Regions from separate parts of the Latilactobacillus parafuchuensis genome, predicted to be linked through region 2. Evidence: predicted binding sites of a transcription regulator. Region 2 holds the regulator's gene; each other region holds the start of a gene.
The links. Region 2 encodes HrcA, which represses chaperone genes, less so after heat shock. Its sites were predicted from a motif close to TTAGCACTCNNNNNNNNNGAGTGCTAA; they were not measured.
Positions count from the first base shown of each region.

Region 1 (5,697 bases), 870 kb from region 2:
TCCCAGACAAAGCGCGACTATAAATCGAACTAATCTGACGCATTTCTTCATTCAAATAGCCACTCCAACCGCGAACCGTCATCACTAATAACCAGGCTTTAAAATCGGCAAAGTTCGCCGTTGTCACCAATTGAGTTAATTGGTCAAAATAGGCGGGTTCCGTCACGATAATTTGCGTCGGTTGTTTAGGCAATACTTTTTGGAATAGTGTTTTAAAATCAAGTGTTGTTTGTTGCGTCAAAAACGGTGCTAAATCACGCGGATTGTAAAGTTTCGTATAATCGGCTGCTTCTTCGGCACTTTTGACGTAAGGCGCTAGTGAGCGATCGAAGACTAAAGCTTGTTTAACGGTCTTAGTCGCATCAATTGGCGCTAAACCAATTTTCTGCAGGAGTTGGACCATCATATCCGTAAAGACGGCTAATAGTTGGTCAGCACTCTCATTGCCTGCTTCATAATACGTTTTATCCGGTAAAATTAAATCCGCGGCTTCAATGTATAACGCATTTTGTTGGGTTTGTTTCATATCTGGATCAACCGATAAATTAAACGGTGTTGGTAACCCCGATAAGACCCAGTCCGCCAAGCCTTGATTATAATCGGCTAAATTGCTCAACGATTGTACGCGAGCGATTAACGGTAAAATCGGGTTGACGCCTAGTTGATCACGGGTTTTAAAATCGGCCGCTAAGGCGTAATAATCCATAAAGGCTTGTAATAAAGGTTGATCGACTGGTTTCAACGTTTCAAAATCTTGCATTAACTGATTGTCAATTTCATCCACTAACGCCACAAAACCACCCGTTGCTGGTTTATCGGCCGGAATCTTAGCTTGCGCCAGCCACTCGTCATTCACGGCACCATAGAAATCATCTTGCATCCGTATCTTCGTCATAAAAGAGCCTCCTCAAACAGAATCTATCCTTAGTCTACCATTAAATTTGTCTTCTAAGCCACCGGAACGGTCCTTATTTCTGTTCCGCTTTCAATAACGTAAATGAGCGCATAAATGACTTCAGCACCCCGCTATCCGAATAAACCAACACGTTCATCCGGTAGATAATCAGCGCTAGGTAGGTCAGCCCGACTAAGGCAACAATCGCTAACCCTAAGCCCAGACCAGCGGCCATTGCGCTGATATCACCATTCGCGAAACGAACCGGTAACATGATTTGTGAGAATAACGGCACATAACTTAGGATTTTTAGGATTGGAATATCTGCGTGTGACATTAGCACAAAGCCGCCCATGTAGCTGAGCGTTCCCATAATAATCAATGGCGAAATTGCTTGTTGAACTTGATCCATCCGTGAAACCACCGAACCGAGCATCGCTGCGATAATGGTATAGAGTAAAACACCGACCACTAAAAAGGCAATCGCATACCAAATCGGTGGCGTCCAAATGACGGCCGTCACTTGTTTTAAGATACTCCTCAACGCGACTTGCTGTTTTAAAAATTGATAACCGACCAGCCCAATCACCAGATAGACACCGATTTGGGTTAAAACGAGCGCCAAAATCGCACCAACCTTTGCAAAGAATTGGGTTGTCGCGGAGACACTCGATAGAATAATCTCCATAATGCGCGAGCCTTTTTCGGTCGCTATTTCCTGGGCAATTATCCCCGCATAATTGACGATGAAGACAAACATTAAGACTGTAATCCCTAATGAAATCATTTGAGTGACATCTTGATTCTGACTCTGAGCTATTTTTTGTTGACCGTCCTCAACCGAAACAGTGACCGTTTTCACCGTAGTCGGCGTCATCAACTGCTTGATTTGGGCAGTGGGTACATTGGCCGCTTCTGCCAATGTGACTAACTGTAATTGATTGATTTGATTCTGCAAGGTACTGGGGTCAAAATCATGGCTCGCTTGTTGTTGATAATAAGTTATTTGGGCCTGTTGATCGACCGTTAAGTAGCCATCGATTTGTTCTTTTTCTAACGCCTGTTTAGCTTGTTTAACCGTCGTAATCGCTGGTTTAACTGTATAGTCGGTCCCTTTAAGTTGCCGAATCGCCGCACTTTCAGGCGCTTGGCCGACTACCGCAATTTTAGCCGCAGTTTGTGACTGATCAATGATTTTCCCAATGCCAAAAATCACCGCTAGCAACAAAACAGGCATTAAAATCATCGTTAAATAGGCCGGACTTTTAATATTCTTCATAAAAACCTGTTTGAAGATCACCTTAAATTTAGTCATTGGTTTCCGCCACCTTTATTCTGAAGATTTCATCTAAACTAGGGGCCTGTTGACTAAATTCTGGAATATAACCGGCCTTAGTCGCTAGTTCAAAGATTTGTGGGCCGACCGCTTCATCGGTTAGTGTGATTTCAAGTTGTTGGCCATGCGGTGTTACACGTGAAACGCCGGGTAATGCTTCGAGCGTCGTCTGCGTCAGTGGCGATTCCAAAAATAACTTCGTCCGGCCAAATTGTTGCCGAATCTCATCAACCGTTCCAGCCAAGGCAATCTGGCCTTGACGGAGCATCACAATCCGATCACTAATTTTAGCGACGTTGGTCATATCATGACTCGAAAAAATAATCGCAGCGCCTTTAGCTTTCAACCATTCAATGCCGTCTTCCAATAAACCGGCGTTGACCGGATCGAGACCACTAAACGGTTCGTCTAAAATGATTAGGGCTGGTTCATGAATTAAAGTCGCAATCAACTGTACTTTTTGTTGATTGCCTTTTGATAGATCTTTAATTTTATCGGTCCGTTTGCCCTTAACGGCAAACCGCGCTAACCAGTCATCAATCCGCGGTTTAACGTCGACCGTTTTACAGCCCCGCAATTGTGCAAAATATAAAATTTGTTGTTCAACCGTCATCTTTGGGTACAAGCCACGTTCTTCAGGTAAATAACCCAATTGATCGTAATCGCGACTAGTGAACGCGTGGCCTTTCCACAAAATTGTCCCTTGATCGGGTGTCATAAAATTCAAAATCATTCTGAAAGTCGTCGTTTTGCCAGCCCCATTTTGACCGATTAATCCTAAAATTTCACCCGGTTGAACCGTAAATGAAACGTCATCGACCGCCTTCATCGCCCCAAAACTTTTTGATAAATGTGAAAGTGTCAGCACTGTCCCTACCCCCTAATATCTTAATCACATTAACTATACAATATTCCCCGGGAAAATCACACCCTTATCAACCGTTAATCGTTGTTACCAAAGACCTTTATGCATCATTTAATGTCGATTGACAGCAACGAGTTGCTTTGCTAATTGACTGAGTAGGATTTACATTTAACTTGGCGGATTTGATGAATAACATTTAAGAAGATGAGGAACACTACAACTAAATGTTTCGCGCTCAAGATACCGACAATCAGCATTAAAAAAGACGGGTTTATGCCAAATTACTGGCATAAACTCGTCTTTTATTTGATTAACTATTGAATTTCAATTCGATTAGCCGCGGTTGCTTGTTCAGCTTGCTTTGGCAATTCTAAGTTTAAAACACCATTGTCGTATTTCGCACTAATCTTGGTGCGATCAACTGCTGGTAAATAGAACTGCCGACTGAAACGGCCGTAATGCCGTTCACTTTGGACGACATTGCCATCCGCATCACTATGATCATCAAAACTATCCCGTTTCGCACTAATCTTCAACGTCTCATTTTGATAATCGACATGAATATCTTTCTTCTCTAACCCCGGTAAATCAACAGTCAATTGGTAAGCTTGATCTGTTTCTTTGACGTCGGTCTGCATCATGTTGTCAGTTTCAGGCGACATTGCAAAGAATTGTTTACCAAAGTTCTTGAAAAAGTCATCCCCAACTAAACTATCTAGCCAATCTTGACGACGATCCATTAATTCGTTTGCCATCTCTAAAACTTCCTTTCTTTATTTGATTACAAGTCTATTATAAGGCGTATTTCTGAAAATTCGAGAAATTAGCACTCTTGATATTCGAGTGCTAATTTTGCGTTTTTTTGCGCCTATCCAACTCATTTTGATACCCCACTAATCGCATGTATGCTATACTTAAGGTTCCAAAAATATTCGGAGGTAGACTCATATGAAAATTGTTGTTTTAGCGGGCGGTCGCAGTACTGAACGCAACGTTTCACTAACGTCAGGCCATAAAATTACGCACGCATTACAAACGAAAGGCCACGATGTTGCTTTTGTCGATCTTTTCTTAGGTGACGATTTGCAAGCCGTTGATTCAATCGACGATTTGTATTCATCAGATCCCATTGAAAAAGACTATGACATCAGCGATGCCGTCTTAACGGACGACGACATCAACAAGTTACGCACGGATGGCACGACGCAATTGTTCGGCCCCAATGTCTTAGAAATTTGTAAAACTGCTGATATCGTTTTTCTCGCATTGCATGGTGGCGATGGTGAAGATGGTAAGGTTCAAGCGGTCCTCAATCTCTTTGGTATTCCTTATACCGGTAGCGATACATTAGCCGCTGGTGTCACAATGGACAAAAAAGTTTCAAAAGAAATTTTACTTTATAATCAAATTCCAACGGCCCGTTTCGTAGCCGCTTATCGGAACCAAGCGATTCCAGCGGTCCCATTTGAATACCCCGTTGTCGTTAAACCTAGTAACGGTGGGTCAAGTGTCGGCACCCACATCGTCCACAATGAAGGCGAATTAAAACCAGCCGTTGAAGATGCACTCCGTTTTGACACGACTGCTTTAATTGAAGAATTCATTAAAGGTCGCGAATTCTCATTAGGCGTCGTTAATGGCCAACCATTACCCGCCATCGAAATCGTCGTTAACGACGGTTGGTACGACTTTGAACATAAATTCGTGACAGGTAACACAACACAATTCATCACACCACCGAACGATTTACCGGATGATGTCCACGATGCGATGAAACAAATGGCGCTAGATGCGATGCAAGCACTTGGCCTCACAAATTACGCACGGATTGATTTCTTCTGGAGTCCTGAAAATGGGTTGTTCGTCATCGAAGGTAACACGTTACCTGGTATGACCCCCTTATCATTAATTCCGCAAGAAGCCGAAGTTGTTGGGATTAGTTACCCCGACCTCTGTGAAATGATCGTTAACGGTAAATTAGAATTATTGAAAAATAAATAAGTGTGTTGAGTTGCGGCTAGCAACCCAAAAGCACGTTATCAAACAAAAAGGCGACCTTATTGGCCGTCTTTTTGTTTGCTTAAATGACTGATTGCTGTTTCAATTTGGTCGCGCACACTTCTAAATTGGTTTAATTTAGCCTCATCATCCCCGTCAAAAGCGGCTGGATCCGGCAACGGCCAATGAATCCGTTGGATATTAGGGGGCGTCATCGGACACTTATCACGCGCATCACCACATAACGTCACGACTAAATCACAACTTTGTAAATAATCATTGTCGATTAACTGCGATTGCTGAGTTGAAATATCGATGTCTTTTTCGGCCATTACTTGAACAGCAACCGGGTTTAAACCGTGCGTTTCAATTCCGGCACTCGCCACTTGCCAATCAGGCCCTAGCAAGGTTTTACCAAAACCTTCCGCCATCTGGCTCCGACAGGAATTACCCGTACATAAAAAATAAATTTGGGGCATCTTAACGACCTCATTTCAATTTAGATTGGATAATCATTATACAACACAAAAGGCCAATCCGAATTGCGAATTGACCTTTTAGCTTATTTATCAAAAAAAACTGAGATTGGAATATCAAGTTCAT
Region 1 covers NZ_CM143875.1:847,036-852,732, forward strand. The annotation lists gene ACVPPQ_RS04375 (M13 family metallopeptidase) at 1-895, opposite strand, end outside; gene ACVPPQ_RS04380 (ABC transporter permease) at 969-2,210, opposite strand; gene ACVPPQ_RS04385 (ABC transporter ATP-binding protein) at 2,203-3,099, opposite strand; gene ACVPPQ_RS04390 (Hsp20/alpha crystallin family protein) at 3,411-3,851, opposite strand; gene ACVPPQ_RS04395 (D-alanine--D-alanine ligase family protein) at 4,045-5,097, shown strand; gene arsC (arsenate reductase (thioredoxin)) at 5,154-5,573, opposite strand; gene ACVPPQ_RS04405 (helix-turn-helix domain-containing protein) at 5,657-5,697, opposite strand, start outside.
Region 1: ACVPPQ_RS04390 (Hsp20/alpha crystallin family protein) is a predicted target of HrcA. The motif match lies at 3,920-3,946, and genes of this name have one in related genera.

Region 2 (5,697 bases):
CAAATGCATTGGGCCGTTATCGCCAGCTGAGATAAATGGCAAGCTGATTTGAGTGCTTGTGACACCAGATAAATCTTTTTTAGCTTTTTCAGCAGCATCTTTTAGACGTTGCATAGCCATCTTGTCTTTTGATAAATCAATGCCATTTTCAGCTTTGAATTTTTCAACTAACCAAGCAATAATGGCGTCATCGAAATCATCCCCACCTAAATGTGTATCACCATTTGTTGATAGCACTTGGAAGACACCGTCGCCTAATTCAAGGACGGAAACGTCAAAAGTACCACCACCAAGGTCATAAACTAAAACTTTTTCTTCTTGTTCAGTCTTGTCTAAACCGTAAGCTAAAGCTGAAGCTGTTGGTTCGTTGATAATCCGTTTAACTTCAAGACCGGCAATCTTACCAGCATCTTTAGTCGCTTGACGTTGTGAATCATTGAAGTAAGCAGGCACTGTAATAACCGCTTCAGTGACTTCTTCACCAAGATAATCTTCAGAGAATTTCTTGATGTATTGGAGAATCATTGCTGAAACTTCTTGTGGTGTATAAGTCTTATCGCCAACTGTGACTTTGTAACCAGCTTCGCCGATATGACGTTTGATTGATGCGATTGTGTCTGGGTTAGTGATTGCTTGGCGTTTAGCCACTTCACCAACTTGGATTTCACCATTCTTGAATGAAACGACAGATGGTGTTGTCCGTGCGCCTTCTGGATTTGTAATAATCTTTGGTTGGCCGCCTTCTAATACGGCAACTGCTGAGTTTGTTGTGCCTAAATCAATACCAATTACTTTACTCATTATTAATTCCCTCTTTTTTTAAATTTTTTAATTAATTATTGTGCGACAACGACCATTGCTGGGCGTAAAACACGGTCTTTCAAATAATAACCTTTTTGGAAAACTTGAACGACTGTGTCTGCTTTTTGATCTCCTTCAACAGCCACCGTTTGGACGGCTTGATGAATGGTCGGATCAAAGGTTTTGCCCGCGGCCTCAATTTCTTGAACGCCGTGGTCTTTTAGCGCGTTAAGCATGTGATCATAAGTCATTTGAACGCCTTTTTTAAGTTGTTCACCATTATCATCAGTTGCTTCAGTTGCTAAGGCCCGTTCTAAATTATCTAAAACAGGTAAAACATCTTTAGCTAACGCTTGACCATCATATTTCAACAAGCTGGCTTGTTCTTTTTGATGGCGGGCGTGCATATTTTTAATTTCAGCTTGTGAGCGTAAATAGCTATCTTCTAAATCGTCATACTTCTTTTGTAAGTCAACTAAAGGTTGATCTTCCACAACTTCTTCAGTGGCTTCTGTCTTATCAGTTTCAACTACTTGCTCCGGTGTTTCAGTGGTTGGTTCCGCTGGTTCAACCGGTGTCTTAGTTTCGTCTACTGATTGGTCTTGCTCTGTCAAACAAACACACTCCTTTAAGTTTGATTATCGTCAAAATCGGCGTAATAATCAATTAGTTTTCTCGCTAATTCTTCACGGAAGACGTCTAATAAACCGATCATCCGTGAATAAGGCATGCTAGTGGGGCCTAATAAAGCAATCAGACCTTGACCATGTTCGCCAACATCGTAATTGACAGTCATCAGACTGTAATTCTTCAAGAGCTCATTGGTCATCTCATCGCCTAATCGGACTTGAACCTGATTGTTGGCACTGCCGGGTGACAAATCCAACAACTTCGCTAAATCGTCTGATTGATTAATGATATTATAGATTGACTTCAGTTGATCAACATCCGCAAACTGCGAGAAGTTCAACAAATTCATCTGTCCACCAACGTATAACCGTTCCTGAGAGGCTTGTTTCAAAACATCATCGAAGATATTCAAGAAACCACCTGGGGAAGCCATGTACTGCGTTAACAGTGCGGGGACTTCCGTCTTCAACTTCTGACTGACCACCGTTAACGGTAGACCGACCAGATGTTCGTTGATAATCCGAATCGCCTTTTCAAGCTCGTCTCCCGAAATATGTTGCGAAATCGAGAAGACTTGATTATCAACCGTCCCGGCACTCGTGACAATAATCGCCATCACCTGGTGATTACTGAGCGGTACCAATCGAAAACCGGTTAAACGAATCTCAGCGACTTCCGGGCCTAACGTAATCGCCGTGTAGCTGGTTAGGTTGGATAAAATATTCGCTGATTGGGACACAATTTCATCAATCTTATGATAACGATGACCAAACGATTGTTGCACCGTCGCGACATCAATTGGATTGAGCGTTGCCGGTTGAATCAGGTGATCTAGATAATAACGATACCCCTTCATCGAAGGCACTCGACCGGAAGAAGAATGGGTTTTTTCAATCAACCCGACACTCTCCAAATCAGCCATGTCATTCCGAATCGTTGCCGAACTGACGTGCATTGGTAATTCTGCCATTAACTTTTTAGAACCCACCGGCTGACCACTCTCGGTAAAAAGACGAATAATTTCTTTAAGAATCATTAATTGTCTTTCGGTCAGCATGTTATCACCTCTTTTTAGCACTTGATTATTACGAGTGCTAATTACAAGTATTAATATAGCAAGAACGTCAAATAAAGTCAAGAATCGGACCGCTTTTTTTACCATTTTCAGCAAAATCGGTCTTGAGGCTGATAGGCGACCAGTCTCCAGTCAGAGCGATGCCAAACAAAGAGGCTGTTCAACCAAAATGATTTGGTTGAACAGCCTTTTTGCATCTAGCTTCGGTTAATGTTCAAAATCTGAGCAGCTCGAACTAGCGCTTATTTTCCTTAACGTGCTTCCCGAACTAGCCTTTTCCGGTTAACTACAAAGCAACAATTATGGGTAAAAACACCCATAATTATCGCTTTTAGGTTAATCCTCAAAGTCTGACCAGTTCGAACCAGCACTTCGTTTCTTTAACGTGCTTCTCAAGCCAGCTTCTTCCGTCTAGCAACATATCACGAATCATGACATAAACCGTCATAATCCGCGATATTAAGCTATACTCAGAAGCTTATCGGCTTGTTCAGCACTTAGTATTCGTCTAACAGAAATTCTTGGAAGACTTCGTTGCCTAGGAACTTGCCGGATTCCGTTAGGCGTAACCAGTCGCCTTCTTGTTTTAAATAACCTTTCGCAATCTGCGTGGCTACGGTATCACCGTAAACGGCTTGGAGTGGCATTTTGAATTTTTCTTGAAACCGTTGGATCGACACGCCTTGCATCGTTCGCAATCCTAAGAATAATTCCTCTTCCATCTGTTCGGTTAACGGTAAGACATGACGTTCAATCACTGGCACTTTATTGTCGTGTAACGGTTCCAGATACTGTTGAATCGGGCCAAAATTATGATAGCGATCTTTGCCTAGATAACCAAAAGCACCCGCCCCAAAACCGAAATACTTTTCATTGCGCCAATACGTTAAATTATGGGCTGATTGATAACCGGGTTTGGCAAAATTACTGATTTCATATTGTTCTAAACCCGCCTTTTGGAAACTATCAATCGCCGCTTGATACATATGCGCTTCGACGTCTTGCGATGGTAAACGTAACTTACCTTGGCGCATTAAATTATAGAATATCGTTTTGCGTTCCAGAATTAACGAATAGGTTGAATAGTGCGGCAAATCAAGCGCCAACGCTTTGGTTAGACTATCCATAAAATCTTCTTCACTTTGATCAGGCAATCTAAAAATCAGATCAATACTGATATTCTCAAAACCGACTTGCCGTGCATTATCAATTGCGCGATAAACATCCGCACTGCGATGAATCCGCCCAATCTTTTTCAGTATTTGATCATTAAACGATTGGACCCCAATACTTAAACGATTGACACCGTTGTCCTTAAGAACCTGCAACTTCGCAGTGTTTTGTAAATCGTTGGGATTGGCTTCAAAGGTGAATTCGCCACCTTTAAATGGTAAATATTGATGAATACCATCTAATAGCCGTTGCAGTTGCGCTGGTGAGAGCGTCGTTGGTGTCCCACCACCCACGTAAATCGTTTCAATGGGTTCATCAGGATGTTCCGCCATTACTAGTTGGAATTCACGGATTAACATGTCGACATAATCATCAACCGGTTGGCCCTCAATAAAAACCTTGTTGAAATCACAATAATAACAAATATGTTCACAAAATGGGATATGGATATAAGCACCCGCCATTTAATTACCCCTCTAATTCTTTAAAATACGCTCGTGTATCAGCTTTATCTTGATGGAGCTGTTCAATTAATTGTGCGGCCGATTCAAACTTCACTTCGCCACGCAAATAGTGGTGCCATTCGACTTTAACCGTTTCATCATAGATGTCGCCGTTAAAATCGAGCAAGTTAATTTCAACCGTGACCGGGTTATCATCATGAAACGTCACGTTGCGGCCAATCGAAGCCATCCCCAGATACCATTGCTCACGGACAAACATCCGGACAGCATAAATGCCAATCCCTGGTAACCGTTCGGGCTGGGTTGCGGCAATATTAGCCGTTGGAAAGCCGAGTTCGCGCCCACGCGCTTCACCGTGAACAACCTCGCCAGTTGTTCGATAAATATACCCTAATAATTGGTTAGCGGCATCAATCTGACCGCGATCGAGTTCTTCTCGAATTAAGGTGGAGCCAATTTTAGTGCCTTGATAATCATGTTCAGCCACCGTTACAATTTCAAAACGGTTCTGTGCGTATGACGCGAGCGTCTGCATATTCGCAACTGCTCTTTGCCCATACGTATAATCAAAACCAGCAACCACCGTATCAGCGTGTAGGGCAACCAAGTATTGATCGACAAACGCTTGGGGTGCAAGCTTCGCGAAAGCTGGATTAAAATGCACGACGTACAAAATATCAACGCCTAAGTCCGCCATCAATTCTTGCTTGCGTTCAGTCGTCGATAAATAACGAAAACTCGCTTCGTTCACGTGACGGTAGACAATCGCGGGATGAATATTAAACGTCATGACCGCTAAAGGCATCTTTTTTTTGCGTGCCACTTTTTGCGCCGTTTCAATCACGGCTTGGTGCGCACGATGAACCCCATCAAAAAAGCCTAACGCTAAAACCACTGGTGTTGGCTTGATTTGAGTGGGTGCATAGGGATGAACTAATTCAATGACTTGCATGTTTTTCACCTGATTTTTTTAATGAGTACCTTGATTTTGTAAATACATTTTAAATGGTCGATAAACGTGGGCTTGACCAGCGTCCAATTGGTAGATGGCTTTAATGTGCCCTTGATAAGTCAATGCTAATTGGTCAGCGGTCTGATTTTCAAACGTTAAGAAAACGCCGTTGAGCACTTTGGCCCATTGATCGTCATCCAATACAACTTGTTCAACATCAGCAAAAACGTGGTCCAACGGAATTAACACGTCGGCTAATTGATTGGCTTCCATTTTCTCCGTTAGTTGCGCGAGCGTCACACAATCTCCGATTTGAATCCCACCACTCTTTAAACGCGTCAAGTCGGACATAACTGCTGGTAATCCTAACTTCCGGCCGAAATCAACCGCGAGCGTCCGAATATAAGTCCCTTTCGAACAACCCACGACGAAGCGAAACTTCTGATGACCAGTCGCTTCATCAAACGTGATTTCACCGTCTAAATCAAATTGAGAAATTGTGATTGATCGTTGGGGCCGTTCAACTGTTTCACCGGCGCGCGCATAATCGTAGAGTCGACGACCATTGACTTTCACCGCCGAAAACATCGGTGGAATTTGAA
Region 2 covers NZ_CM143875.1:1,716,983-1,722,679, reverse strand. The annotation lists gene dnaK (molecular chaperone DnaK) at 1-801, opposite strand, end outside; gene grpE (nucleotide exchange factor GrpE) at 837-1,415, opposite strand; gene hrcA (heat-inducible transcriptional repressor HrcA) at 1,430-2,488, opposite strand; gene hemW (radical SAM family heme chaperone HemW) at 3,004-4,143, opposite strand; gene ribF (riboflavin biosynthesis protein RibF) at 4,148-5,095, opposite strand; gene truB (tRNA pseudouridine(55) synthase TruB) at 5,114-5,697, opposite strand, start outside.

Region 3 (5,697 bases), 1.0 Mb from region 2:
CTTGACCTTTGATAAATGGAATTTTGTGGAGCACACTTTTGAGAAGGGTTGATTTACCAATCCCATTGGGGCCGATAATTGCTAGTCGTTCTTGGCGATTGACTTCGAAATTAATCGGTTCAACCATAATTTTATCGGGTTGATAGCCAACCGCAGCCTCGGTGACTTTTAAAACTTCATTACCACTCGGTTGGTCGGTTTCAAAATGGAAATGGATTTTAGCGGCATCATTTTGCGGCCGATCCAGCTTATCCATTTTTTCGAGTTGTTTACGCCGACTTTGGGCTTGTTTAGTCGAGCTGGCGCGGACAATATTTTTATCGACGAACGTTTGTAATTTTTCAATTTCGGCTTGTTGTTTTTCGAAGGCCTTCCATTCTAACGTCAGGTTATCGGCTTTTAGGGTTAAAAAATGACTGTAATTGCCGGTGTAATGCGTTAATGTATGGCGGCTCATATCATAAACTTCCTTGGTAATTTTATCGAGGAAGTAACGGTCATGTGAAACCGTTAGTAAGGCGCCGGGGTAAGTTTGCAGATAATTTTCTAACCAAGTTAAGGTTTCGATATCCAAATGGTTGGTGGGTTCGTCTAAAATTAAAACGTCTTTTTTAGCTAATAATAATTTAGCGAGGGCTAAACGCGATCGTTCGCCACCAGAAAGCGTGCTGATTGGTTTTTCGAATGTTTCTTCGGGAAATTGGAAACCGTGGAGCACACCACGAATCTCGGCTTCGTAACCGTAACCGTTAGCTTCTGTGAAATCATGTTGAATTTGATCGTAGCGTTTTAATAAATCTGCGTAGTCAGCATTTGCATGGTCAGTGCTCGAATCAGCAATGGCTGATTCAAGCGCGTGCATTTGTTGTTCCATTTTGCGTAATGGTTCAAAGATGGTTAGCATTTCAGCGTAAATGGTTCGTTCTGAACTGAGGCCGCTGTCTTGGGCTAAGTAGCCGACTTGGACGTTTTTACCCAGAATGATTTGGCCGTCATCGGGCGTGGTGATGCCGGCAATCATTTTGAGCAATGTTGATTTACCAGCACCGTTGGGGCCGACTAAAGCGACCCGAGCGTGGTCTTGGACTTCTAATTGAGCATTTTTAAATAAGTAATCGCCACCGAAATGGCGCGCAACTTGTTGAACTTGCAGTAATATCACGATAAAAATTCCTTTCGTATAGTGGTTTAAGAAGCTTAAATTTAAGAAATTAGTGGGGCAACTTTACTTATCATAACAGATTTAAAGGTTTGACTGGTGAAATTGTAAATTAATTGCTTTTCACAAGAAAATTCAGTATGATTTCAATAGCGTACAACGCTAAATTTCACAAGCAAAAAATAAATGGAGGTTCCAAAATGGCTGAAAATAAAATTCCAAGAGCCACAGCGAAACGTTTACCTTTATATTATCGCTATTTGAATTTTTTGAATAATGCAGGCACGGCAAAAATTTCATCTACCGAACTATCTGAAGCAGTTAAAGTGGATAGTGCAACGATTCGTCGCGATTTTTCATATTTCGGGGCGTTAGGTAAACGGGGCTATGGTTATGACGTTGAATCATTATTAAACTTTTTTAAGAAGACTTTAAATCAAGACCGTTTAACGAATGTCGCTTTGATTGGGGTGGGTAATTTAGGCCATGCGCTTTTAAATTATAATTTCCGCCAAACCAATAATATTCGGATCAGCGCCGCTTTTGATGTTAAAGAAGAATTAATCGGCACGATTCAAACGGGTGTACCGGTTTACCCAATGGCCGAAATGGTTCAAGAATTAAAAAACCAACAAATTGAAATCGTAATTTTAACGGTGCCAATTGATGTCGCTCAAAAAGTCACTGACGATTTGGTCGAAGCCGGGATTAAAGGCATCATGAACTTTACACCGATTCGAATTTCAGTACCCAAGGGGATTCGGATTCAAAACGTTGATTTGGCCAAGGAATTACAAACTTTAATTTATTTCTTAGACAATTATAACGACGAAACCAAAACAGAACAATAGTCGCCTTTAAAATAGCGTTTAAACAAGTTATCCAGCATTAGATAGCTTGCTTAGACGCTATTTTTTTTAACGGAATAGATAGGTTAGCGTCACGAGTAGATTCATACCAGCGTGGCTGATGATGGTCGTGTATAGTGAACCAGTCTTGCGGTAGAGCCAGCATAGAAACAAACCAATGGCTGCGTAGATAATCAGATGACCGTCTTGGTGCAGTAAACTAAATAATAAGCTAGAAATTAAAGCAGCCCAAAGCGGGTTAATGGTGCCGGCCAAACCGCCGAAGATGGCACCGCGAAAAACAATTTCTTCCATCACGGGTGCGGCAATCGTGACGGCTAAAATGAGCCACGGTTGTTGGCGCATCGCGGTCATCAACGTAATCGTGTTTAACGAGTTAGCCGAATTCTTAAAAATTAGATGATCCACAATTCCGGCGAGCACTTGGACCAGTAAGGTTAGGAGAATCCCACAAATTCCCCACATAATGCCTTTTTTGAGTGGTAATGGTTGGTGTTCTAATGAATTGATTGGGCGGTGCTGATTGAATAGTAACAACCCAATCGCACCAATCAAGTCAAAGACAGTTGTTAATAAGAAAATTTGCGGTGTTAGCTTGAAAAGTTGCGCACAAGCACTCGGTAAGACGAGCACGATTAAATAAGTTAAAATAATTCTAAAATTTTGTTTGTATAAAGTCATCACGTATCTCCTCAAAGGTTGATGTGACAATAGTTTAGCGTATTAGCACTCGAAATGCAAAGTGCCAGCAAAATACTTGCAATGTTCTGAAAAAATGCTATGATAAAAAATGTAATTAGCACTTGAATTACGAGAGTGCTAAAAAGAAAAAGTGATGGAGGGATTTTAAGTGTTAAAACCATTAGAAGATCGCGTGATTATCGCAGTTAAAGACGAAGAAGAACAAACCGTTGGTGGGATTGTGTTAGCCAGCAATGCGAAACAAAAACCACAAACTGGTAAAGTTGTTGCAGTCGGTGAAGGAACCTTTACTAATGACGGCCAAAGAATACCGTTATCCGTCAAAGTGGATGATGAAGTCCTCTATGATAAATATGCTGGCTCAGAAGTGGACTATGCCGGCGCTTCATATTTAGTTTTACATGCTAAAGATATCATGGCAATTGTTGAATAAATCAAATATAAATCGTTACAAAAATATTTAATGAGGTGAAATAATTATGGCAAAAGAACTTAAATTTTCAGAAGATGCTCGTTCAAAAATGTTAGCGGGTGTTGATCAATTAGCAAATACCGTTAAAACAACTTTAGGACCTAAAGGCCGCAACGTCGTTTTGGAAAAAGCGTACGGTTCACCTGAAATTACCAATGATGGTGTCACAATCGCTAAAGCCATCGAATTGGAAGATCATTTCGAAAATATGGGCGCTAAATTGGTTGCAGAAGTTGCTTCTAAAACCAACGATATCGCTGGTGATGGGACAACTACGGCCACCGTTTTAGCCCAAGCGATTATTCGCGAAGGCATGAAGAACGTGACTGCCGGCGCTAATCCTGTTGGCATCCGTCGTGGGATTGAACTAGCCACTAAAACAGCGGTTAAAAAATTACACGAAATTTCACATCCCGTTGAAAGTAAAGAAGCTATTGCCCAAGTAGCGGCTGTCTCATCTGATAATAAAGAAACTGGACAGTTAATCGCCGATGCCATGGAAAAAGTCGGTAACGACGGTGTCATCACGGTTGAAGAATCAAAAGGGATTGACACTGAATTAAGCGTCGTTGAAGGGATGCAATTCGATCGTGGTTATTTATCACAATATATGGTGACTGATAACGACAAGATGGAAGCCGATCTCGACAACCCATACATCTTAATTACAGATAAGAAGATTTCTAACATTCAAGATGTTTTACCATTATTACAATCAATCGTTCAAGAAGGCAAAGCGCTATTAATCATCGCTGACGATGTTGATGGTGAAGCTTTACCAACCCTTGTTTTGAATAAGATTCGTGGGACGTTCAACGTTGTTGCGGTTAAAGCCCCTGGTTTTGGCGATCGTCGCAAGGAACAACTTGAAGATATCGCAACCTTAACGGGTGCAACGGTTATTACCAGTGATTTAGGCCTTGAATTGAAAGAAACAACTATCGATCAATTAGGGACTGCTGGTAAAGTGACAATTACAAAAGATAATACAACCATCGTTGAAGGTGCTGGCAGCAAATCAGCCATTGCTGAACGGGTTGAAAACATCAAGAAACAAGTCGCTGAAACCACTTCTGATTTTGATCGCGAAAAATTACAAGAACGTTTAGCTAAATTAGCTGGCGGCGTCGCAGTCATCAAAGTTGGGGCTGCTACTGAAACTGAATTGAAAGAACGGAAATACCGGATTGAAGACGCCTTAAACGCAACGCGCGCAGCCGTTGAAGAAGGTTATGTTGCCGGTGGCGGAACGGCTTTAATCGACGTCATGAGCAGTGTTGTAGCCTTAAAAGAAGAAGGCGACGTTCAAACTGGGATTAATATCGTATTACGTTCACTTGAAGAACCTGTTCGTCAAATTGCAACCAACGCAGGCCTTGAAGGTTCAGTGATTGTTGAAAAAGTGAAATCTCAAGACACTGAAATCGGCTATAACGCCGCTAACGGTAATTGGGAAAATATGATTGAAGCCGGAATCTTAGACCCAACTAAGGTCACGCGTTCAGCATTACAAAATGCAGCCAGTGTTGCCGCATTAATGTTAACAACGGAAGCAGTCGTGGCTGACAAACCAGAAGACCACCCAGCAGCACCAGCCGGTGGCATGGACCCATCAGCAATGGGCGGAATGATGTAGAGTGCTGACTCAGCCGTTTAGCTTCTGAGTATAGCCTAAAATAAAAGCTTATGGCCTGAACTTTGGTCATAAGCTTTTATTTGTAGCTAGACGGAAGAAGTTGGCTGAGGAGGTACGTTTTAAAGCCGAGCATTAGCACCCACGGCAACTTCTGAGTATAACTTAGGAAATAAGGTGGTGACGATTTTAGTCACCACCTTATTTTTATGATCAAACGAAAAATATGAATCATTTTAACGTATATCATAAGTGAGGGACAATGAGTCGTAAACCCTATTAATTATTTAAATATTGAGTATAATGAACGTGGGGAGTGATATTAGAATGATTAAAAAAATAATGAGCGGCATGGTGACACTATTGATGATGGGCCTATTTTTAAGTGGTCATTCTGAGGTAGTTAATGCAACACCAGTTGAGACGCAAGTCGCAATCAAGACGGCGCAGACTGGTTTATCTAAGCTCAATAATAATATTAGTAATTTAACGGTGACCGCCGAGCAATTGAAAACACAAATGGCGGCCAAACAAACGCAAATAACAGCAACTCAAGCGACATTGGATCAAACGAATACCGCTTATGAGAAACAAGTTAAGTTAATCGAAGGCAACTTACAACAACTGCAAGCCAAAGACAGTAGTTTTAATATAGCGATGCTAGACAGTTTATTAGACAGTCGCAACCTTGGCGACTTGTTCCAAAAAGGCGCGATTATGGATCGGTTAATGAACGCCAAAGTTTCAAACGCAACGGAAACAGAAGACCTTGCTAAGCAGGTCACGAAACAGAAACAAACCTTAGAAAGTCAACAAACCAAACTAAATGAACTAGCAAAAACCAACACCGAGACTTTGAAAA
Region 3 covers NZ_CM143875.1:468,175-473,871, reverse strand. The annotation lists gene ACVPPQ_RS02645 (ABC-F family ATP-binding cassette domain-containing protein) at 1-1,162, opposite strand, end outside; gene ACVPPQ_RS02640 (redox-sensing transcriptional repressor Rex) at 1,360-2,010, shown strand; gene ACVPPQ_RS02635 (lysostaphin resistance A-like protein) at 2,077-2,709, opposite strand; gene groES (co-chaperone GroES) at 2,879-3,163, shown strand; gene groL (chaperonin GroEL) at 3,210-4,838, shown strand; gene ACVPPQ_RS02620 (C40 family peptidase) at 5,163-5,697, shown strand, end outside.
Region 3: groES (co-chaperone GroES) is a predicted target of HrcA. The motif match lies at 2,825-2,851, and genes of this name have one in related genera.